One region of the Rubripirellula reticaptiva genome, then DNA from elsewhere that is predicted to be linked to it. Evidence: riboswitches for the same ligand, from Rfam matches in the RefSeq annotation. Region 1 holds a riboswitch; the other holds the start of a gene.

Region 1 (11,575 bases):
GACGAAACCATCAACATCGCAGCACTTCCCGAGAATGCCGCTCGTGTCGAGCAAATGCGATCGGCAATCAAACAGCACATGATCGAAACCGGTGACATCGGGCTAGTCCCCGAAGCCGAAATGCATCGATTGGCCGGCGACATGGCTCCGCGAACCTGGTCGCAAGAGCACGTCGACTTTGCGAAGATTTCGGAACTGGCGATGGCGGCCACGGACGCGAAAAACGGTTGGTCAAACGAAGAATTGATCGGCTTGGTTGCAGATGCCGATCCAGTCGTGCGTTGGTGGGCGGTTCGCGGATTGGCAATTCGCGATTCGAGTGCTGATCGAAATTCGGCTTTGACCGGTGCGATGAGCGACGATTCGCCGAGTGTCGCGATCGCCGCCTGTGACGGACTGCTCAACTCGCAAAGCGACCGCGACGCTGCGGTAGCTCGGCTAACTAAACTTGCCAATGCAAATCAGTACGGCACCTACGCACCGATTGCGGCGCTCAACTCGCTGGACATGAACGCCAACTTGGACAAGACCGAAAAGTCGCAATTGGTTGAACTGCCACGAAAGGCCAAATCGTCGCCATCGCGAGGCGGCGAGTACGTCGGCCGATTGCTGGATGACCTCAAGTAAGGTTTGATAGTTAAGGTAGGTTCGCCAATTGCAGGAAGAGCTCGCATTGGCGAACCTGAAGTTGGCGGACCAGAACTGCAACGCAGTTCAAGATCACGCAGCCGCTCGCCTGAGACTGGTGAGACGATTTTTCGATCCTAGGAACTGACATCGATGGAAATTCTTGGCGGGCCGTTCTACAGCGTCGCTGGCGCGGGCGAATCACACGGGCCAGCGGTGACGACGATCGTGATGGGGTGCCCACCCGGGCAATACATCCGCCGGTCGGACGTGCAAGCGTTTCTGGACCGCCGTCGCCCGGGCGGCAACAAGCATGGCACTCCAAGAAACGAAAAAGACAAGGTGCTTTTCCTAGCAGGCCTCTACCAGGACGATCACGATAAACTGCTTGGCGGCTCGACATTGTCGGCAACCGTTGATGGCGGCACGTTCAACACCGAGGGGTTCGAAGAGGGATTTACGACCGGTGAACCGATCGCGGCAATCGTGCTGTCAACCAGCAAAAAATCAGGCGACTACACCCAATTCACCGGCCCAACGGGCGAAGTACGACCGGGACACACGGACCTGGTCAAGTTCCACAAATCAGCTGGCTATGTCGATGTTCGCGGTGGCGGGCGATCAAGTTATCGAGCCACGATCACAGATGTGATCGGCGGTTCAATTGCACGCATTTTGCTGCAAGAGAAATTCGGCACGGTCCTTGTTTCGTCGATCTCGCAAGTCGGTCCGCTGAAGGCAAAGATCAGTCTTGCCGATCGATTCAACCAGTCGCCGACGCCGCGGATCAGTCGCGAGTTGATCGACACGACGCTTACCGAGCTTGATGCCGCCGAGATTCCGTCGATCGACGCGGACTTTGCCAGCGAAGCGGGCGAGCTGATCAAAGAGACTCGAAAACGGGGCGATTCACTCGGCGCGGCCGTCGAAGTCGTCGCAGTCAACGTGCCGCCTCTGTTGGGTGATCCGCTTTACCAAAGTTTGAAAGTCCGTCTGATGGGCGCGCTCGGTGGGCTCAACGCCGTCCAGTCCTGCGAAGTCGGCGCGGGCTTTGACGTGGTCGAGCGACTAGGTAGCCAGAACAACGATCCGATCCGGTCGAGCGGCTACACCAGCAACACGCACGGCGGATTACTGGGCGGGGTAACGACCGGCATGCCGCTTGTCATGCGAGTGGGATTCAAGCCCACGTCGACGATCAACATCGCGCAGCAATCGGTGCGAAAAAACTTGGACGAGATCGATTTCGAGCTTGAAAAAGGCCGCCATGATCCGTGCGTCGGCGTGCGAGCAGGTGTGACCTTGGAATCGCGAGTCGCGATTGAGTTGCTCAACGCCGCACTCAGCCATCAAGCTGGCAAGCTAACCAGCGATCTGTCGAAACTGTTTTAGTGGTTGCGTGGTTTAGCGTTCACGAGCTTCGCCACCTACAAAATCCCCAACCCCTGTCGTTCGATTTCAAGCACTTGGTCGAGCCGCCGTTGGTGCCGCTCTTGCGGTTCGTACTTCGCGGCCAGAAAGCTATCGATGATCGCAAAGGCTAACTCGGATCCGATGATTCGGCCGCCGATGCACAGCACGTTCATGTCGTCGTGCTCGACGCCTTGATGAGCCGAGTAGGTATCGTGGCAAATCGCTGCCCGAATTCCGGGGATTTTGTTCGCGGCAACGCTGACCCCGACGCCCGATCCGCAGATTACGATTCCTCGGTCTGCTCGGCCCTGGATGATTTCGCGAGCTACGGCGATTGCGAAATCGGGGTAGTCGCAGCTTGCCAGGCTGTCCGTCCCGCAGTCGATCACCTGAGTGACTTGGCGTCCCAGCCGAGCAGCCACGACTTCTTTGAGCGGAAATCCAGCGTGGTCGCCGCCAAGGGCAATGCGAAGTGGAATTGTTGGGGCCATCGAAGTTTTTCAGTCCAAGAGAGCGGGAGTAACAGCTCAGCATCTTTTCACAACCTTGCCGCCCGGTCTACGGGATAAGACTTCGGACCGCCCCCCCGATGAAAACACGTCAATAACGCTGTCAGTACGTGCAGCCGCCTCACCCCAAACGCTCGCCCTTGGCCCCAAATCTCCCCTAACGCGAGCTCGAAACGGCGATCCAAGAAGTCGAACTGGGGAAAGCAGACCAACTTTGCCGTGAAACTGCGTCGTTAGCTGTTGTGACGTTTTTTCCGCTTTGATACCTTACCCGACTAGGCGCTGGCGCTGCTGCCAGGCGACGACCCGTTTTATTCCGCTCTCTAACCACCCTGAGCCGCTTCGGCGACCTTGGTCGTCCGTCTGAACCGAACCCGCTCAAACCACCGGAACGCACACAGAAATATGGTCAACCGTAACCTTATCCGAAACCTCGACGACGAAGATATCGCAGCCGAACTGGAGGTTCTCGCCCCCGAAGCAGAAGCTGAGGATTGGCTGCTTGAGTATCTCCAGCAAGACCAGCAAGATTACGCACAAGGCGAAATCGTCGACGGTAAGATCGTCGAAATCAATGACGAATGGGTCCTGATCGACGTCGGATTCAAGAGTGAAGGTACCGTCAACGTTAGCGAATGGGGCCCTGACGAAGAAACGCCTAAGGTCGGCGATATCGTCAAAGTCCTGATCGAAGAGATGGAGGACGAACTCGGTGCCGCCGACGATCCTTACGGCATGATCTCGCTCAGCAAGAACAAAGCTGAGAAGATCATCGAGTGGGAAAAGATCATCGGCGAGATCAGCGAAGGCCAAGTCGTCACCGGCACGGTCATCCGCAAGATCAAGGGCGGATTGCTGGTCGATATCGGCGTCAACGTCTTCTTGCCTGGTTCGCAAGTCGACATTCGACGCCCCGGCGACATCGGCGACTTCATCGGCCGCGTGATCCAAGCCGAAGTGCTGAAGATCGACGACACTCGACGAAACATCGTCATCAGCCGTCGTTCGCTAATCGAACGTCAACGCGAAGAAGATCGCGCGTATTTGATGAAAGAGCTGGAAGTCGGCCAAATCCGCAAGGGTATCGTCAAGAACATCGCCGACTTCGGTGCGTTCGTCGACCTTGGCGGCATCGACGGATTGCTGCACATCACCGACATGGCTTGGGAACGAATCGGTCACCCGACCGAAATGGTTTCGATCGATCAAGAAATCGAAGTCAAAGTCCTGCACATCGACCGCGAAAAGCAAAAAATTGCTTTGGGTCTGAAGCAAAAGGACCGCAACCCATGGGAAAACATCGAAGCGAAGTACCCTGTCGGAGCCGACTTCAAGGGCGAAGTCGTCAACGTCATGTCCTACGGTGCGTTCGTCAAGCTGGAACCAGGCATCGAAGGCTTGGTCCACATTTCGGAAATGTCGTGGACCAAACGGGTCAATCATCCAAGCGAATTGGTCAACATCGGCGATGCGATCGAAGTCCGAATTCTGGGCGTCGATCCCGAAGGCCAACAGTTGTCGCTGGGCATGAAGCAAACCCAAAAGAACCCTTGGGACGAAGTCATCTCGCGTTATCCCGAAGGCCAAGACGTCACCGGCAAGGTGCGAAACCTCACCAATTACGGTGCTTTCATCGAATTGGAAGAAGGCATCGACGGCTTGCTGCACGTTTCGGACATGTCGTGGACACGCAAGATTGGTCACCCCAGCGAAATGCTGGAAAAGGGCCAAGAGATCGCTTGCCGCGTGCTGAGCGTCGACGAACAACGTCGCCGAATTGCACTGGGTCTAAAGCAACTCGACAACGACCCGTGGGATGGCGACATTCCGGACAACTACCAACCTGGCCAATTGGTCAAGGGAACCGTCACGAAGATCACCAACTTTGGTGTCTTCATCGGTTTGGAAGATGGCCTGGAAGGCTTGCTGCACATCAGCGAACTTGCTGAACACAAGGTCGAAGACCCCGAAGAAGTCGTCAAAGTTGGCGATCCGATCGAAGTCAAAGTCTTGCGAGTCGACACCGACGAACGCAAGATCGGCCTATCGCTCAAACGAGTCGAATGGGGCGAAGAGCAAGAGAAAGCCGCGGCGGAAGCCGAAGCGGCCGGACTGCCAACCCCAATGGAAGCTGGCGACTTGAAGGGTGGACTCGGCAGCGGCGAAGGCCCGCTGTTCCCACCAAGCAACGACTAGTCGCAGTCGCGAACAGCTAGCGTTTAAAGAGAAAGGCCCGTCAGCAATGACGGGCCTTTTTTTGCTGGACGATCGTGGTGTATTGCAGGCAGGAAAATCAAAGGTTCCCATGAACTTCAATTGTTTCCGCCAAGCACGAACTAATCCGTACTTTCGCGACGCATCGAAGACTCAGCGATGATTTCTAAATCCGAAAAATTGAAGAAGTCTCCCACCCACGCTACCGATGCCGCGTTCACGCGAACGCGGACAGTGACTTGGGTTCCCGGTTCAGCATCTTCGATCGATGCCGGGATTGTTTCCACGACCGCATTTTCGATTGCAAGTAACGCCAACTCCTCGTAGACACGCTCGACCACGTCATCGGTTGCAGATGCCGGGCGTACTGCCACGCGAGCCCCTTCACGCGATGCATGAGTTGCCGTCTGTTTGACTAACATCAGTCTGCCAACTTCGACTAAGCCGAACGTGAACATGAGCATCAAAGGCGCGATCATAGCGAATTCGACCGCCGATGCCCCCATTCGAGAAATTTGTTTTCTATGGAATCGTCTTCGTCGGAACAATTTTTTGCGATTCATAGGGTTACTCGACCAACATGACAGGAGTAACGAGATGGGTACTCGTGCTAGTTCCGGCAAAATCGATTCTTGCTCTACGAGCCACAACTTTTGCAGGCTGGATAATTACTCGCTTCTCCGTTTTTTTACCGGTCAACTTGACGTCTAGGATCCGTACCCCCTCAAATCTTACGATGGTAAACATCGCATTGTTTCCATTTCCAGCAACGGCTGTGTAGATCGGAATCACTCGTTTTTTCCCTATCAAAGCCGCAAGTTCGTCTTTGATGCCAGCGCTAATTCCAGTATCGCCATTGAGCTCGAGTTCTCCTTTGTCATCAAACTCAAGAGGTTTGCCGAGCTCGATGAAATCGTCGAGAGAGATTCCGTGCAGAATCTGACGAGATAAATCGGCCGTGCTATTGTTCGCGCCACCGATATCGACCGTACCGCGATTTCCAGGCGCCCCTGTTCCCTTGGGGTATAAATTGGTCTCAAAGATGCCGTCCGAACCGCTTTGGACTGTGCCGTTGATGTAAGCAAATTCATCGGTCGTTTCGCCCGCGATCGCATCAAGCCAGCTCGGCAGATCGAGCGCCAACGGAAGAATGTTTATCGTCGAAGTGCTATCGGAAGGTTCGTAGAATCCCGAGATTGACTGCAGCATCGCGGCTGTCGCGGTGACGTGCATGGACTGCGATTCTCTGCCGGTCAAAGATCCGAAAAACAATGGAAGTTCGCCGTTGCTTTCGGACTGACGACGCAACGTGACCCGAACGGCATTGAACAAAGTCGGGTCCGATGTGCTCCACTGACCACTGTTGTCGTAGTTGCCTAACTCAACATCTTGGTTTGCAAAAACCGCAGCCTGCTGACCTATCGTGTTTGCGGATGCATAGTGATTCGCGGTTTCGAACGCAGCGTCGTTAACAACCATCTGGGAAGAACCAGCTGACTGCTCATCGTACATTTCCCAGCACGCCGCCATCGCGGCAGCGTCTGCAGATCGACGCAATTCAGTTTCGCCCACATGGATTTGCCCAAAGTCGAGTGTCACCGCCATCAGTGCGACCAGACTCATGGTTAAAACCAATCCGAAAACAGCGGCAGATCCGCGTCTTTGCGCCACCATTTTTCGACGGCGGCGAATTTCCTTTACGACGTTCAGTTGCGACCTTTGTGTGACCAAATACATCACGGTTACTCCAGCGAGAGATCTTGAATTAGTTGAGGCGTCAAAGGCAGTCGATTACGGTTGGCTGTCGATCGATACATTGACCGTCCGCCCATCGACGTAAAAGACTCGCACTCTGCGAAGCGTCAGTGAATCGATGCGATTTGCACCGAACCCGACGTCGACGGTTTCAAGACTCTTGCGAGGATGATAGGTCGCAAGATTTTGGATCGAACTTGTCGGAATTCGCACCAGATAATCGGGACCGCCGAATGCGCCCCATTCATCCGAATACCCATCTTTGACAGCAAACAGAAGTTTTTCATCGACCACTGCCATTACGCTGGTCCAACGGATGATGTCGCCGCTAGAGGCAAGCACCTTTTCTGTTCCACTTCGTGCCTCGTCATGCATATGACCACCCTGAAAAGCAGCGACATGGAACCCGCCACTTGAAAACTGGGCGTCTGCCGAGTAGTTCATCTGCAACTGAAAATAGATATCTTCTGCATCCGCACTCGGCGATGTAAAAAACGTCACCTGCGGCGAGCAGTTGGCAGGATCTGGTTCATTGATCACCATTTCCCAATCTTCTTCGATTTTGTAAATCACGGACTCGTCGGCTGTGCAGGCCGAACTGGTCCAAGCAGCAAAGGCTGCAAACATCCCCCCGATGAATACTGAGCGTAACATCGGTTCATTTTCCAAAGAGTTGACAACAAAAGGCCACTCTTTCTCTTCGCAACCCATCGGCGGTCTGGCAATCCACCGCAAGGCGATGGACCCATAACTTTGCGTCCCGAACTCACGTTCGGTTTGCCTTTATCGTGAGTGATAAAGTGATATCGGGATCAGGAGAAGAAAAGGTGATTAGTCATTGGGAACAGTAGCTTGGTTGTCTGAGTGAAGTGGCCAGATTCGCCAAATCTTGAAAATTATTTGCCCCCAAATTCGACGCAGCATGCCGGTTGTAACGCCCATCTGGCCGTGGCATTTCAACCTTGGCACAAACAACGCCCCCTGCCAGGGCGGTCCAGTCAAAATACGTTTAAACGATAAGCGATCGATCAGAAACCATAGCTCGAGTTACCCAACACTCTCATCAAGTTGATCCAATCCCTGCGATACGCCGATTTCGGCTATCAATCCGCTGGACAAAACTGAGCATATAGCAGGAGAGCGCAAGTGCTCTTTTCAGCAATCGGTTTTCCGCTACCTCCAGACGCAGCGACTGGAATTGTGCTCGATACGCCAGCCCCATTCATGCAGCCTTAAAGAGGCGGCAATGGCGAAGCATGCTTGATCATCATGATCGAATATGACATCGACTTTCGAAATGAAATATCAGGCATCCGATTACCTGACACGGTATCTCCAACCTCTTCGCAGACAAGAAAGGCCACGTGATACGTCGCATCACGCGGCCCTTTTTGTGACTGCCTTAAGTCTTTTCATAAGACCTAATTTCTGCGTCGAATTTCGGATGACGCCCTTTCAGGTTGCCCAGACGATCTCGTCGCTGACCACTTCTTTACCAAGCGAATTGCAAACCGCCGTTACCAGCATGGAACGTTTGCCGATCGTTGGTTTGCAGGTTGTAACCAGCAAACAGACTTGTCCATCCACCACGGCTGTAGTTCAAGCCCGTGCCAATCACGGCCCAGTCGCGTCCCAAGCTTAGACCGCTGGTCGTGAATCCGGCGCCACCGACTTGGCCGTTTACGTTCGTGGTCGTATCGAGGAATTCATGCATCCAGTGGGCCGAAGCGTACGGCGAAACGTTGCCACCGATCATCGATCGAGATGGGCCCTGGAATGAACTGCCAACTAGGGCACGCAACGAGTGTTCGTTAACACCGTCCAAGTTCGCCGCGCCGAGACCTGTTTCGGAATGCCCGTCTTGGTGCAGCCAGATGTATTGCAGTCCGACATTGGGACGCAGCACGGTGCGGCCCCACTGAATTTCACGGCCACGTTCCAAATAGGTACCCAGTTGGCCTCCATCGAATTCACCGCGAGCCCCCGAGTCACGGGCGGTCCGGTAGTGATCGTAAGCCGCTGTTCCCGCCAGAATGTAGTAGTCGCCTCGGCAATCGCCACGACGCAAGAACGCACCAACTTGACCACTTTCGATATCGGCAGTGTCGCCATCGTCGGAGTCCACGTTCTGGTTGCTGTATCCGCCAAACATACCCAGCAGCGTATAGCGATCGACGTTGCGATAGATGCCCAACTGGGTGCCACCACTGCTGTAGTCCAATCCGGAAATGCCTCCTTGCGATCGCACATCACCGCCGACACCGTAGCCGCTGATCCAACCGCCCCATGGGTTGATTCGTGATTGACACTGCGCGTCACAGGCACTGCCACCAGCGACCGATGAACCGGATGCCACATAAGTTTCTTGATAGCCCACCAATGCGATCGCATCGTCGCGAGTCGGCATTGTCAAGGCGAGCGGCTGGTAACCACCGCTGAACCTTTGGGTCGCCGCAATGCTTTGCAATTGTTGGCTCAGCGAACGAAACGACGCGCTGCTGTTCTGAAAACCAACCTGCGCCGATGTGCCATTGATCTGCCCTGTCGTGCGATCTCTTAGCAACTCGAAGACAAGATTCTGCAAGTAAAAGGAACCGGAGCTCGGAAATGTAGCCGCAAAGAAATAGTCTTCATTGGCCAAGAAAGTGAACGGCGTTGATGGACGTTTATCGGTTCCAGTCTCGGCGGACTGAGCCGTGGCTGAAACCCCTGCGCCCGTGAACGTGAAATAGTTCCCAGCATCATTGCTGTTGTTGATATCGTATTGGGTCCAGCGAACCGATTGGTCGAACCTTAGTGTGAACGTATTTGGTTCGAAGTCGCTAAACTCCAGCCCGGATGCGCGATCGTGGAAATGGCCGAAAGGGCCTGGGTTAAAGAACTCTGCGTTAACCGTTCCCACTTGCTTGGTGAAACTACTCGCGAAGTCTTCGCTCTGATCGAACGTGATAGTCCCCTGGGCGCTCGCAGCCGAAGTCGCCATCAGCAGCGGCAACATTCGTAAAGCCTGGCCAGCCCACCGTCTTATTCTTCCATTTCTTCCTTGCGGCCGTTTCAATTTTGATTTTGCTTCCGTGCGTAGTTTCATTCTGAAGAACTCTATGGGCGATTGGATAACCGTATGACTGCTATCCTTCGGACCGAACCGATCTGGGAACAGAATGAATCAGTCTGACTCGGACTGCTTCACGAACGGGTCAATCCGCATGTACCGATCCAACAAGATTTGCCGATTCCGACTATCGAATCGGATGCACGCACGAACAGGTCCGAATCGGTCACGCCGAACCAGCCAGATATGTCGCTGCGGGCAATCATCAAACGAGAACGAACCTTTTAGGTTCTTCACGAAACAGAATAAGTCAGCGCGCATAAGCACTAAGCCGTGACGGCGTCCCGACGAGTGCCCAGGACGTTGCCGACGAATCGGGATAGGGGGAGCCCTCGCGGGCTCCCACACCACCGGGCATACGGGTCCGTACCACGGCGGTTCGGCTGGTTAAACGTTCTTGGCAGGTTGTTCCAGAAGCAGCGGGACGCCCAGTTCCACCAACACCCTGCCGGGCAAGGCGAAGTTCAGGGCTGGAGATCGGCTGTTGTGCCAGTTGCCTTTACGGCTGCCAGCGGTCTGCGCAGCAAGATCCTTGCCGACGCCCAGCGTCGTGAGCACTGCGATTCGGACGGAAGCCGAAACGGTTGTCCGAAAACGTTTCGTCCCACTGCGGTGAAAGCACCAGGAGAATCGCCTGCTGGACCACGCGGTCCACCGCCGTTGGAATGCCAAGCTTGCGCACTCCACCGTCGGGTTTGGGAATCTCCACTCGTTTCACTGGTTGGGGCCGGTACGTTCCCGAAAGAAGCTCGTTGGTGATCCGGCCGGCGTGTCGCTCGAAATACTTTTCGAGTTCCTTCACCGTCATGCCGTCCACACCGGGAGCGCCACCATTGGCAATGACTCTCGCCATCGCACATTCAAAGTTAAGCGGATCGCAGATGCGTTCCATCAACTTGTCATTACTTGTCGGGCTTTCAGTACTCAAGTCCGCCGCGATCGGCACGGTCCCTTCAACGGGGCCATCGGGAACTTCATCCCTACCCTCCGCCGCGAAGGTCAGCAGCAATTGTTGTTGCTGCGTTGTTGTTTTCTGCCGTTTGCCGTTCATGAGTTCTCGGACTTACTTGCCGCTCCGTTTACCCGGTTCATCACTGGGGACCGTTCGGGCCTTCGACGGGACTACGGTTCGGTTTATCTGTGGGAACGCAAGCGTTCCACGCTCCAGCTTTCGCTTTGGAGTGCCTTAAGACCCTCGCCGGTCTGCATCCGTCTACTACGCCCTCTGCTGACTTCTGACGCGCGATCACGGCTTCTTGCGAAGTCGTCAGTCCGGCCCGTAGCCCCCGTAACAATCGACTCGGGGCTATTCCAACCAGACACACGTCAGACCTCCCAGGTTAAGTTTCTCGACTTTCACCACGCACCCGCCGGATTTACAGAGCAGACCTTTGATGGATGGAGGACTTCGTCACTGTCGTGCGGACTCGTCCCATCTGCCATGCCTCTTATCCGATTCCTGTTCGTCGAGTCGTGGTTTTGCTACACGCTTCCTTCAGACCCCGCCTCGCGACGGATGCCCTTGCGCTTCGCTAGTCCTTCACCTCCATCAAGTTGGACAGGGGACTCGCACCCCCGAGTTGAGAAACATGCCTGGCAAACACAAAAAAAGACCCGCCAAGAATGACGGGTCTTCATTGATGTTTTGCAAAGCTTTCCGTGACGGCCGTCGGCCGCCGAAAGACAATAGTTGCCGCTCGCTACACACTCGACACTGGCAGCGCCGCGACAGGCGTCTCGCGTTTCGAGTCTAGACCAAGTTCTTGCGAACAGCCCATACCGCGGCTTGTGTGCGATCGCTGACACCGATCTTGCGAAGGATGTGCTGCACATGCTCCTTGACCGTTTCGTAGCTGATACCGAGCATCTTTGCGATCTCTTTGTTCGTCAGCCCCAGAGCCATTTGACGCAGAACTTCGCTTTCACGCTGGGTTAGCGGAACTTC
Region 2 (11,575 bases), on a different contig from region 1:
AGCATCCTTGCGAGACCTGATTCGGATCCGTCCGAATAGTGACACCGGACCGTCCCTTAGGGCAACGGCACTGCGTCAACAGTCTCTGTGGGTAACGATAGTAAAAGGGTAAAAGCAGTCGCTGGATGAATCAGGTCAAACCCAACTCGATCACTAAGTTCTATTGAGCTGTCGCACCTTTGCCGCTGAACGAACCAGGCGGTTGATACAACGGGCTGTTTTCACCCGTCAGGTAGCCGTAATCTTCTTCGCCGTCGGTAGTAGCGTCGACCGTTGCTTCCGGATCAGCGGCTTCGCCAATCGGTTCAACAGGTGTATCGTTTTCGCCACCAACTTCGCCAATGCGAACAGGCAACTTGCCGGGCACAATCCAGTACTCGACCATCCGGCCTTCCGTCATCTTGAACATCGAAAAACCGTTCTCGTCACGTTTTTTCACTGTTTCGGCAACGGTAGGCTGAGTAGCACGAGCAGCTTCTTGCTCGCGACGCAAACGTTCTTTTTCTAGCACGGCTTGCTCTTCAGCAGCGCGGTGGTCTTCGAGCCAGGTCAGGAACTCGCGTCCTGCTTGGTTCGAACCATCTTCGGTACTGTAATCAGCATCGCTACCAAGACTCAAACGAACACGTCCGAGTTCCTGAGCATACTGCCAAGCGTCAGTATCCTTTTCGTGAATCAACAATTGAATGGTGCGAAGGTTCTTGGCGCGGTCTTCGCCTGCACGACGCTCGGTATCGCCGTCGAGTGCGTAAACCCGGATTCCCATCAGCACGGTCTTACTCATGCTTTGAGGAATCAGTTCGCTTTTCGCAAAGTAAGCAAGCACGTCGACGCGGTCGCCCGGTTGGATCAGGTTCGCGATCGTGACATCGTTGGCTTTAAGTGCGACAACTCGGTATCCCTTGGGTACCGTGGTCCAGTTCTCATCCATCAACTTGACAGGCATGATCGCTTCGCCAACATAGAAACGCTGCTTGGCGTACTTCTTCTTAAGCACCTCCAAGTCACCGGTTGATCCCTGGGGAACCCGATCCGACGGCCACTGTTCCAGACGAACTCGCTCAGGAGTGATTTCTTCTCCAATGTCGATGGCGACAGTAGCGACGAAGATCTCCGTCGTACTACCAGTGTTCTGTCCGCTAGCTTGTGCCTTTAGCCATTGATTGGCCATCACCGTTGCAACGGTGCCGCACACTAGGGCAATCAGAAGGTAGAGCGATTTACGCATTGAATTATTTGGTCTATACGTGTCATGGACCGATTTTTAGCCGGCACTCACGTCGGGTGCACTCGAAAATGATTTCGGCTAACAGGGTTCTTCGGTGCCACGCCCCACACCGCTGCAACCCTTACGATCAGCGACTCACCACCGGCACGACCGGCCAGGACGACGCATCTGCGACAACCCGCCCAATCGCTACTCTTTACCATTGCCTGGCTGAAGCCAAACGCTCGGTCAAACCGCGGCCTGACCGTGCCTGCTGAACTGTTTCGCTTAGACCAGCATTCCAGCCAGAGCGAAGTAGGCGATCGAACCAATTGCCATTGGGATTCCGTATGGCAACAGGTACATCGTCGGCTTACGCTCGCGGGCAATCGACGCCAGTTCGCGTGGTTTTTCAGTCTTCCACTCGTGCATGATCTTGTGAGCCATCGCGAAGTGCTTTTCCCATTCGCCCGAGCGCCAAATCATGATCGCAGCCATGATTCCGCCAACGATTGCGGTCGCAGCAAAGGCGTAAAGCGTGACGATCGCACCCAACCAAGCTCCGACGCCAGCCAGCAGTTTCACGTCGCCGGCACCCATGCCACCACGGTTACGCAGCAACAACAGGCACATCATGCCCACGAAGGTTCCAAGCAAACTAAATAACAAGCCGTCTGTGCCGAAACCACCTTGGATCGTGCAGTGAATCCAGCCCATGATGATGAACGGGAAGGTCAACCAGTTCGGTACTTTCAAGATCTTTCCATCGATCACGGCGGCAACCACCAAAACGATGGTCACGAACCAGACGGTCCAGTTTTCGGCAATGCCGTTGAATAAGGTGGTCATATTTCTTCCCCGTGAAGGATTTTGCGTGCGTGCGTGCGAGGTCGCGAAAACTGTGCCGTTTCTAACGTGGCCCGATCATCCAACTGAACATCGCGAACAAAAGTGTCACGAAACAGCAAGACAATTGCCAAGCGTAGGCAGCAGCATCAGCAGGTAGCAGTGGATAGTTCATGTTCGGTTTTCTCCCGCATGTGATTTGGTTGCGGGCCATGACGCAGTCGCGTCGTTATTTACTAAAGCAGGTTTGGACTCGAAGCTCGTCTCGTCGATCTCGACAAGACCAACAAAACCGCTTGATCCAAACGCAAAGCATCTCGGCACGGTGGTGCGGACCGAAATAGGTCCGCACCAATCCGCGTCGAGATATTTATTGGCCGCCAGATCAACCGGCGGCAAGCAACTAGTTGGCAGCGATTGCGGTGCCGACAGCTTCGAACTTAGCGTTAGCGTTGGTACCGATGGTACCGACAGCTGCCAAGCAGACAACGACGATCAGAGCCAACATCACTGCATATTCAACTGCAGTTGGGCCATCTTCTTCTTTTAGGAAGTTAACAATGCTTTGCGTGAAATTCTTCATGTCAATTTTCTCTCAATTGAGAGCACGTTGGGTTTAGCAACATGCGACGACGACTTGTTGGGTTGATTCGACGTGAATCTTCCCAGTGTGGGGGCAGCCCCGTCTTTCGACTTTCGTCCGACATGCCTCAGTTACCCTTGGCAGCCCGGCTTTCCTGAGATGAAACGTGATTGCTCACATCCACCCACGGACCCGTAGCTTTGCGTGCCGTCTTCTCAAACGGTTTGCCTTTGTCATGGAAAGCAAGGCTGACCGAAGCTCCGCTGACCACCAATCGGTAATCATTTTTGCCTCGGCAGCAGATCGAACACCGATCCGCTCACTTCTACAAGAAACCTATGACACAAAACGCGCCTGTCAAAAAACTCTGGCGAGGTAATTCGTAACGCTTCGCTAGAGATCGACAGATGTAACGATTGTGCCGGTTGATGCCGTTGTTTTGGTGGCGGCAGCTAAGAATTTGCAGTTCAAGACTAACGTTTCGCCTCAACGACAGCCGCAAAGTCAAACTCAGCCGTGACGTTACCTGGTTCAATGAGCACATCCAGCTATCAAAAGATCGACTGGCTCAGACGTAAGTGTTTTAGAAACTTCATCCGATGCGTTTGCACCGCCTACACCGCATCGACGCCAACAACCGACATCACCGATTGTCCGGGTTGACCGACATAGAACCGACATGTCGATCCCGATGCACTACCAAACACACACGGCGAATGATCGTTCGCCGCAGGCAAACCTGATTCCGCCACTGGTGATATGAACGCGCCGCCGGTGACACACCCCCTCCCCGATGGGCTACGCAAGAGGGTCAGCTGCCAATGGCCGAGACAACGGCACGAGCAGTAACAACTGTCGTAGCCGATCAAACCGTTATTTCCCGCTCGATTCTCAGCCTGTCCGACTACACGTCCAGGTTTCGGACGTCTAGCGCGTGCGTTTCGATGAATTCGCGGCGAGGTTCCACTTTGTCGCCCATCAGCAAACGGAACATTTCGTCGGCCGCACCGGCGTCAGTCAAGTTGACCTTCAACAAAGTTCGATTGGCAGGGTCGAGTGTCGTTTCACGAAGTTCTTCCGCGTTCATTTCACCCAGCCCTTTAAAGCGAGTGACTTGCAGTCCTTTTTCACCAGCCGCCCGAACTTCGGATAGCAACCCACGCAAATCTTCGAGTGGGCGACGAATGTCTTCGCCACGCACCAATTCAAACCGAGCCGTGGTCAATCCCGTGCGTTCAATCGGAATCAAATCGTCAATGCTAAAACCGAGTGTTTGCAAGTCCTTCAATCCACTGTTGATCGTACGGACTTCATGCAACTCTCGCATGTGAGCCAAGTTATCTGGTGGAACCTTAATTTTTGGTTCGGCCGAAGCGTCAACAGTGTCGTCGGTGATTTCGAGATCGTTTTCGTCGTCTTCTTCGATGTCCAACGTTAAACCACGTTCGTTCAAGAACTCTTCGACAGCGTCTTGAGTCATGAACCAGTTTTCTTCGTTGCCGTGCGTCACTAACAGCGACGGCAATTTTTCGGCGACTGGGTCGTACCGCATCGCATGGATTCGCAAACTGAATCCATGTTGTTCAAGTGCGACGACAGCATCTTCCATGGCAGCAAGCGCCGTACACAGGGCACGCATTTGATCGCCTTCGACGCGGCGACCGTCTTCGGCTTCGAAAACCGTGTCATTGAGACCACGCTCGAGCAACTGGGTCTTCATCTCGCCATCGGTTTGGATGTAGTACCGTTTCTTTCCGTGTTGAACCCGGAACAACGGCGGCTGGGCAACGTAGACGTGTCCCCGCGCCACCAGCTCGTACATTTGCCGATAAAAGAAACACAACAGCAGCGTCCGAATGTGGCTGCCGTCGACGTCGGCGTCGGTCATGATGACGATCTTGTCATACCGACGTTTGGTCAGGTCTTGGTCGGCACCGATGCCAGTACCAATGGCCTGGATCATCGATTGAACTTCGGTGTTTTCCAACACCTTGGCTTCGCGTGACTTGTAGGCGTTGATGATCTTACCGCGAAGCGGCAGAATCGCCTGGAACTCGCGCATCCGTCCACCTTCGGCCGAACCACCGGCCGAATCACCTTCCACCAGGTACAGTTCGCACTCGTCGCGATTCTTGCTGATACAGTCACGCAGCTTGCCGGGCAGACCACCACCGGACAGGGCATCTTTGCGTTTCCGCAACAGATCTTTTGCTTTGCGGGCAGCTTCGCGAGCTTCCGCAGCCAACATGCCCTTGCGAACGATCGTGACCGCAACTCGCGGGTTTTCTTCCATGTACTTTGATAACTGTTCACCGACTGCACCGCTGATGATGCCGTCGACAAAACTGTTACCGAGCTTGGTTTTAGTTTGGCCTTCGAATTGCGGCTCGGGAACTCGCACGCTGATCACGGCCGTGATGCCTTCGCGGAAGTCATCACCCGCCGGCGCGACGCCCTTGAACAGATTTTCTTTCTTACCGTAGTTGTTAAGCGTCCGCGTTAACCCACTGCGGAACCCCGATTCGTGGGTACCGCCTTCGGTGGTGTGAATGTTGTTGACGTACGACTGGACGTTCTCGGTGTACTCCGTCGTGTACTGCAGCGCGATGTCGTACTGAACACCATCCTTCTCGCCAACGATTCGAATCACGTCCGCGTGAACAGGATCGCTAGCGCGGTTGAGGTGTTCAACAAATTCGACGATGCCGCGTTCGTACTTGAAGTCGCCGCCTTCGCCGTTGCGTTCATCCAAGAATTTGATGTGAACGCCACTGTTTAGAAACGCCAACTCTTGCAGACGCTTGTACAACGTGTCGTAGTTGTATTTGGTCGTACTAAAGATCTGACCATCGGCTTTGAAGGTCACCCTGGTGCCAGTCTTTTTCGTCGCGCGTCCCTTGGAAACGACGGTGGTTGGTACACCTCGTTCGTATTCCTGAGTCCACGTGAATCCTTCACGACTGACTTCGACGTTCGCCCACTGGCTTAGGAAGTTCACGACCGTGACACCGACACCGTGCAGACCACCAGAAGTCTGATAGGCTCCCTTTTTGAACTTTCCACCGAACTTCAAAACGGTCATCACGCCTTCAAGCGTCGTGACTTCACGGTCAAGTTCTTCGGAAAGTTGATCGTGGCGATCGATTGGAATCCCGCGACCATCATCCTCGACGGTGACACTGCCGTCGGTGTGAACCACGACCGACACCGATTTAGCGAAACCGGCCATCGCTTCGTCAATCGAATTGTCGACGACTTCGTATACCAGGTGGTGAAGCCCGCGAGTGCTGGCGTCACCGATGTACATACTGGGTCGTTCGCGGACGTGTTCAAGGTCCGACAGGTGTTGAAGGTCCTTGCCTTCGTATTCTTTGTTGGCCGCCGGAATGGACGACGCCTGCATGACCGATGCCGAGCCTGCTTCGGACGCAGTCGGATCAGTCGTAGCAGGGTCCTGTGTAGCCGGGTCAGTCGTAACTTGTTCGGTTGTGGCCGGGGTGAGTTCCGATGCGTTTTCGTCGGGGGTATCTGCGAGAGGAGCGTCGCTCATGAAAGCCTGCAAAAAGACGAAGAAAAAGGACGTGAGCACACCGGTGTGCGAACCCCAACAGTGTAGCGTTTTCCGATCTCTAACGCAGTAGGTCTGCCACACCTCCGGCGGCCTCACACGGCAATTCGACTCGGCCCGATCTCACGCGTGGGATACACGTCTGGGAAGGCATTTTTTGCTGTTTTCACGCCTAAATCATGAAATCCCCGGCCTTGTTGGTAACAAATCGGCTCGGCGAGCAACGAATACCCACGTGATCGAAAAGCAAAGCGAACCCTCCGACGCCTACTTTCGCGGACAACGCGATCGGATACTTGTCATTGCCAAATCCGATGTTCCCGAGGCCGCCGAGGACCTGATGCTCAATTTCTGGGAAGAGTTCGTAGCAACAGCCGTCAAGACTTTCGGCAATCTCCCCACAGGCCAAACTCTTGACGAGCTTCGCTACCCGCACACCAATCAGCGATGGAGTCGCTAACGCTTCGGTAAGTAACGCTGGTAGGCGGCCACAGCCAACACATCACATCGTTCGTTTTCGACGTGGCCGGCGTGTCCTTTGACATGCTCGTAATTGATTTGGTGAGTTTGCATCAATTGGTCAAGCTGCTTCCATAACTCGACATTCTTGACTTCGGCCAACTTTTTGCCCTCTTTCCGTTTCCACCCCCGCGACTTCCAGCCGGCCATCCACGACTTCATGCCCTGCAGGACATAGGTACTGTCCGCGTACAGCGTGACTTCGCACGGCTCCTTCAATACCTGCAACCCGCGAATCACCGCGGTCAACTCCATCTTGTTGTTGGTCGACTCGGGTTCGCCGCCAGCCTGTTCAAGCTCTTTCTGAGTCTTGTCGCATCTCAGAATGAACGCCCAGCCACCTGGACCAGGGTTTCCGCTGCAAGCACCGTCGGTATAGAGGCTAACTTTCTTCATGGCGGAAAGTTAACGCAGATGCCAAGACGTTACAATTCAGGACGGGAACACCCTCGCATTTTCTTTCCGGGTCATCCGATGCACAAACAGATTTTCACTGCCACAGCACTGCTGATCACGAATGTTCTGTGGACAACTTCCTATTCAACCGCGCAATCGACGGGCGGCATTGCGGGACCGCTGGGCACCTTGAACTTTAACTTTGGACAAAGCAGCAGCCGGTCAATCTCTTCGACGACTCCGTCGATCACCACGATGGACGGTTACCCAGGGTCGATCACATCGGGAACCGTTCGACCATTCGTCGTTGGACTGACACCCGTGGTTGGCAACTTTCCCGTGATCGTTGACCACTCTGCGATGGCCACGCAAAACGAACTGAACAAGTTGTTCAATTCGCAGGCCGTTTTAAGAAACAAGCGTCTGTCCAGCTACCTGCAGCGCGCCCATCGAGCGGAATCCGATGGTAACACTCGTATGGCAAAAGCGAACTACCGCCGAGCCCTTTCGATGGCAAGCGAACCGCTTCGTTCAGCCATTTTGTATCGTTTGAAAAACTAACCCCGCGGCATACCTTGCCCCTAACCAGCACTCATTCGCAAACCACAACTAGGACTTCCCACCGCATGCATCGCCTGTTCTGCTTACTTACGTTGATTGCCACCCTTGCCGCCGGTGATTTCATCACCACGAAATCTGCGGCGGGAAACGAACCAGTTGCGATTCGAAAATGGCCAGCCGGCAACTTGTCGGTCGAAACGTTCCCGGGGCCCAAATTCAATATCTGGCCTGACGGAACTTTTAAGACAACCACGACCGACAACATGCCAGTTGGCGACACAATCGATGTCCAGCAAGTAAAACTCGGCGACAACTCAGCTTTCGCCGTTCAGCTAAATGCATCGGGTGCCCAAATAACGATCATCCCGGCATCGTCGATGGACCAACCGTGGCACGGTGATTTCCCAGAATCACTCGCCGCCAATCTTCTAGTTCTAGGCGGCGACAGCGCTAAGTCGTTGATGTCGCCACAAACCAAACGTCTGGTCACGCACCTGGATCCGCCACAAATCCTGCTGAGTGACGTCGACCCCCAAAGCGAAACGTTTTCGGCCATTTCCGAATGGTTGCTTAGCGAAAGCCAATCGCGTCGCATCTCGCACAACACCCTCGCGATCTCAGCGAAACGAGACGATGCACCGGCGCGACAAGTCATTGCAATGACCGACCAGGCCTGGCCGATGCCAGCCGACTTGAACGAGTTATTCACGGCGATGGAGAAGTCTTGCAAAGCATCGCAAGAGGTGTTCGCAGAACTGTCGGCTGAACAGATGAACTTCGAACCGTCAAACGGAACCCACACACCGCGTTGGAACGCGGAACACATGATGGGTCGCCAACTGAAATTCTTTTCGGAAATCTATCATGCCGTCGACCCGGCGATTCCGGTGATGGATTTGAACCCCAAGCAAATGCCACCCGATTACCGAGCCGCTCACCCAGACTGGGACGGTGCCGAAGAAGCACGGCAGATGGAACGCGTCAGTCAATTCTGTCGACGATTTGCGTACCTGCTCGACGGCATTTCACCGGATCAAAAGGCCCCCGCCAGCCGCTGGCCCTCGCTCGCAGCTCTGCTGAAACAGATGGATCGGCACTACGACGAACACACCGCCAACACGGTTCAAAAATTCAGTCTTCCCGACTGGCCGGCGAAGTGAACATGCAATCTCTGCACTGACCTATTCGCCAAATTAAACTGGCATTCAAACGAGACGGACAGACAAACGAAACGTAATCGGAAACCCGCAATCGGAACCCCCATGAAAAACAACATGCTCTCGAAAACCTGTCTCGCCCTACTTGTTTCTTTCTGTTGGTCGGGGATGTCATTGGCTGACAAACCGGACGTCAAGTCAGCAAGCGACTTGCCGGTAAAAACGGAGTCGAAAACGGAACCAAAGGCTGAAACAAAAACGGCACCCGTCTCAGAAGAAAAGAAAGCCGAGCCGAAGACCGTCGATGTCAACGGCGTTTTCGAGGCAGTCGTCCAGGCTGAAATTGCGGCCGACACCGAGCATGTCACATCCTGGGAAATCAAGAAGTTGGTCGAACACGGATCCTTGGTCACCCAAGGACAGAACGTGGTCGTCTTTGAAACCGAGGACGTCGACGAACAAGTCAAAAAGTCCGAAACCGATTTGCGATTGGCAAAAATCGCCCTTGACGATGCCGAGTTCGAATTTCAACAGTTCGTCGAAACTCAAAAACTCGATCGCGCGGCGGCTGAACTGGCTCGCAAGAACGCTCGCCAAGGCTACGACAACTTTGTCCAAGTCGACCGTGACCGAGACGTACTGTCGGCCGAATTCAATTTGAAGTCATCGCGAGCATCCCTTGAAAATGCGCAAGAGGAACTCGAACAACTTCAACAAATGTACTTGGAAGACGACCTGACTGAAGAATCCGAAGAGATCGTATTGAAGCGTGCCAAGCAAGCCGTCGAGTTTGCCCAGTTCCGACTCGACGGAACAAAGATCAGTTCCGAGCGCAGCATGCAGCAAGGCGTTCCCAATTCGACAGCAAAGCAAGAAGAGTCGATCGCGAAAGCCGAACTGGCTTACAAGAAATCGATGCATGATCTGAATTCGGCTCGGCAACGTCGCGAGATTGAAATGCAAACGAAACGCGACGATTTCACGAAGCAGGCAGAAAAAACCGCCGAGCTAAAACACGAACGCAAACAGTCGGCCATTGCGTCGCCTATCGATGGGATTGTGCTGTACGGCGAACTCAATCGCGGGCAATTGGGCGATAAGCCCAGCACGCTCAAAACCGGATCAAAGGTGACGCCGAATCAGGTCATCGCGACAATCGCCAACCCCAAGAAACTACAGATCCACGCGACGGTAGACCAAGGAAAACTAGACGTGGTGACGGAAGGCTCGAGGTGCGAAGTGACTTGCGACGCATTCCCTGATTTCAAAGCGAACGGAACGGTCAAATCCGTCGCGACCGTCGGCTACGCATCGGGCAAGTTCGACTGTGTCGTGACTTTCAAAACGCCTAAAAACTCGCCAGCCATCATGCCAACGATGACATGCAAACTGACTTTCGCCGACATCGCAAAAGAAGCCGCAAAGGAAACGAACGATGAGTAGTTTCCGACGTCACACCTGCGTTGCCTTTACCGCAGCAGTACTAGTGATCGCCCATTCGGCTGCGCCGGCAATGGCTGACGACATACCTGGCAAAATCGCCGAAGCGTCCGGCATTCTGAATGACGCACTGGACTTCAGCCAACCGCCGGTTCTGCCGACCATCGAAGCACCTCGCAAAACCGACATCCGGGCATCGATCGATCGCGGCGTGGCGTTCTTACTAGCGGACCAAAACGCCAACGGATCGTGGGGATCGGCGACTCGCACGAAAGGCCTGAATATTTTCGCACCCGTTCCGGGTGCTCATCATGCGTTTCGAACAGCGACGACATCGCTTTGCATTTCGGCACTAATCGAACTGGAAAGTGGCGGCCTTTGCCAAGACGTTGCTGCCGTCGCTGAATCGATCGACAAAAGCGAAGCTTGGTTGACCGAACACTTGCCGAACCTCCGCCGCGCCACCAGTGACGCGATCTACAACGTTTGGGGACACGGCTACTCGATCCAAGCACTGGTGCGCATGCACGGGCGTCACCAAGCTGACGCAGCGAAACAGGAACAGATTGTTACGCTGATCAAATCCCAGTTCGACATGCTGACTCGGTTCGAATCAGTCGACGGTGGCTGGGGCTATTACGATTTCCGATACGGCGGCAATCAACCAACATCGTCATCCATCAGTTTCGTCAACGGTGCGTTGTTGGTGGCGATGGCGGAAGCTCGCGACATCGGCGTCGAACCGCCCAAGCGAGTCGTCGACCGCGCGATTGCTGCGCTGCGACGACAACAGAAACCAGACTTCAGTTATCTGTACGGCGAATACCTACAGTACCAACCGATGCGAGGTATCAATCGCCCCGGTGGCAGTTTGGGCCGGACTCAGTGTTGCAATACGGCGCTGCGGTACTGGGGCGATTTGTCGATCACAGACAACGTCGCCAAGAATTGGCTATACCGTTTGTACGTCCGCAATGGCTGGCTGGACATCGGTCGCAAACGACCCATCCCTCACGAATCATGGATGCAAGTTGCCGGGTATTTTTATTACTTTGGCCACTACTACGCTGCACTGAGCATGGATCAATTGCCCGCCGCCGACCGTGCCCCGTATCAGTCGATGTTGGCGAAACTGATGCTGGATCGCCAAGAAGCCGACGGATCATGGTGGGATTATCCACTGTACGATTACCACCAACCCTATGGCACCGGGTTTGCGTTGATGACGCTGAAACGATGCTTGCCCGATTGAGCATGTTGGTGTTAGCCTTGGCAGGGTTGTCGCCACGTCGTCCTCT

Evidence for each region. Region 1 has a riboswitch for cyclic di-GMP ahead of Poly59_RS09955 (hypothetical protein). Riboswitches for the same ligand answer to the same signal wherever they lie in the genome.
Region 2: it holds a riboswitch for cyclic di-GMP, as region 1 does, so the genes downstream of both, Poly59_RS18660 (Flp family type IVb pilin) here and Poly59_RS09955 (hypothetical protein) in region 1, are expected to answer to the same signal.

The regions. Positions count from the first base shown of each region.
Region 1 is NZ_SJPX01000002.1:1,002,695-1,014,269, forward strand. It holds gene Poly59_RS09925 (sulfatase-like hydrolase/transferase) at 1-627, shown strand, start outside; gene aroC (chorismate synthase) at 781-2,019, shown strand; gene rpiB (ribose 5-phosphate isomerase B) at 2,055-2,531, opposite strand; gene Poly59_RS09940 (30S ribosomal protein S1) at 2,955-4,745, shown strand; gene Poly59_RS09945 (TadE family protein) at 4,886-5,326, opposite strand; gene Poly59_RS09950 (TadG family pilus assembly protein) at 5,331-6,437, opposite strand; gene Poly59_RS09955 (hypothetical protein) at 6,555-7,172, opposite strand; cyclic di-GMP riboswitch class I at 7,228-7,310, opposite strand; gene Poly59_RS09960 (autotransporter outer membrane beta-barrel domain-containing protein) at 8,011-9,606, opposite strand; gene Poly59_RS09970 (reverse transcriptase domain-containing protein) at 10,130-10,681, opposite strand; gene Poly59_RS09975 (response regulator) at 11,381-11,575, opposite strand, start outside.
Region 2 is NZ_SJPX01000004.1:423,205-434,779, reverse strand. It holds gene cpaB (Flp pilus assembly protein CpaB) at 161-1,228, opposite strand; gene Poly59_RS18665 (A24 family peptidase) at 1,496-2,056, opposite strand; gene Poly59_RS18660 (Flp family type IVb pilin) at 2,457-2,636, opposite strand; cyclic di-GMP riboswitch class I at 2,773-2,875, opposite strand; gene Poly59_RS18655 (DNA gyrase subunit B) at 3,541-6,186, opposite strand; gene Poly59_RS18650 (hypothetical protein) at 6,440-6,664, shown strand; gene rnhA (ribonuclease HI) at 6,661-7,119, opposite strand; gene Poly59_RS18640 (hypothetical protein) at 7,198-7,680, shown strand; gene Poly59_RS18635 (DinB family protein) at 7,746-8,840, shown strand; gene Poly59_RS18630 (HlyD family efflux transporter periplasmic adaptor subunit) at 8,955-10,280, shown strand; gene Poly59_RS18625 (hypothetical protein) at 10,273-11,529, shown strand.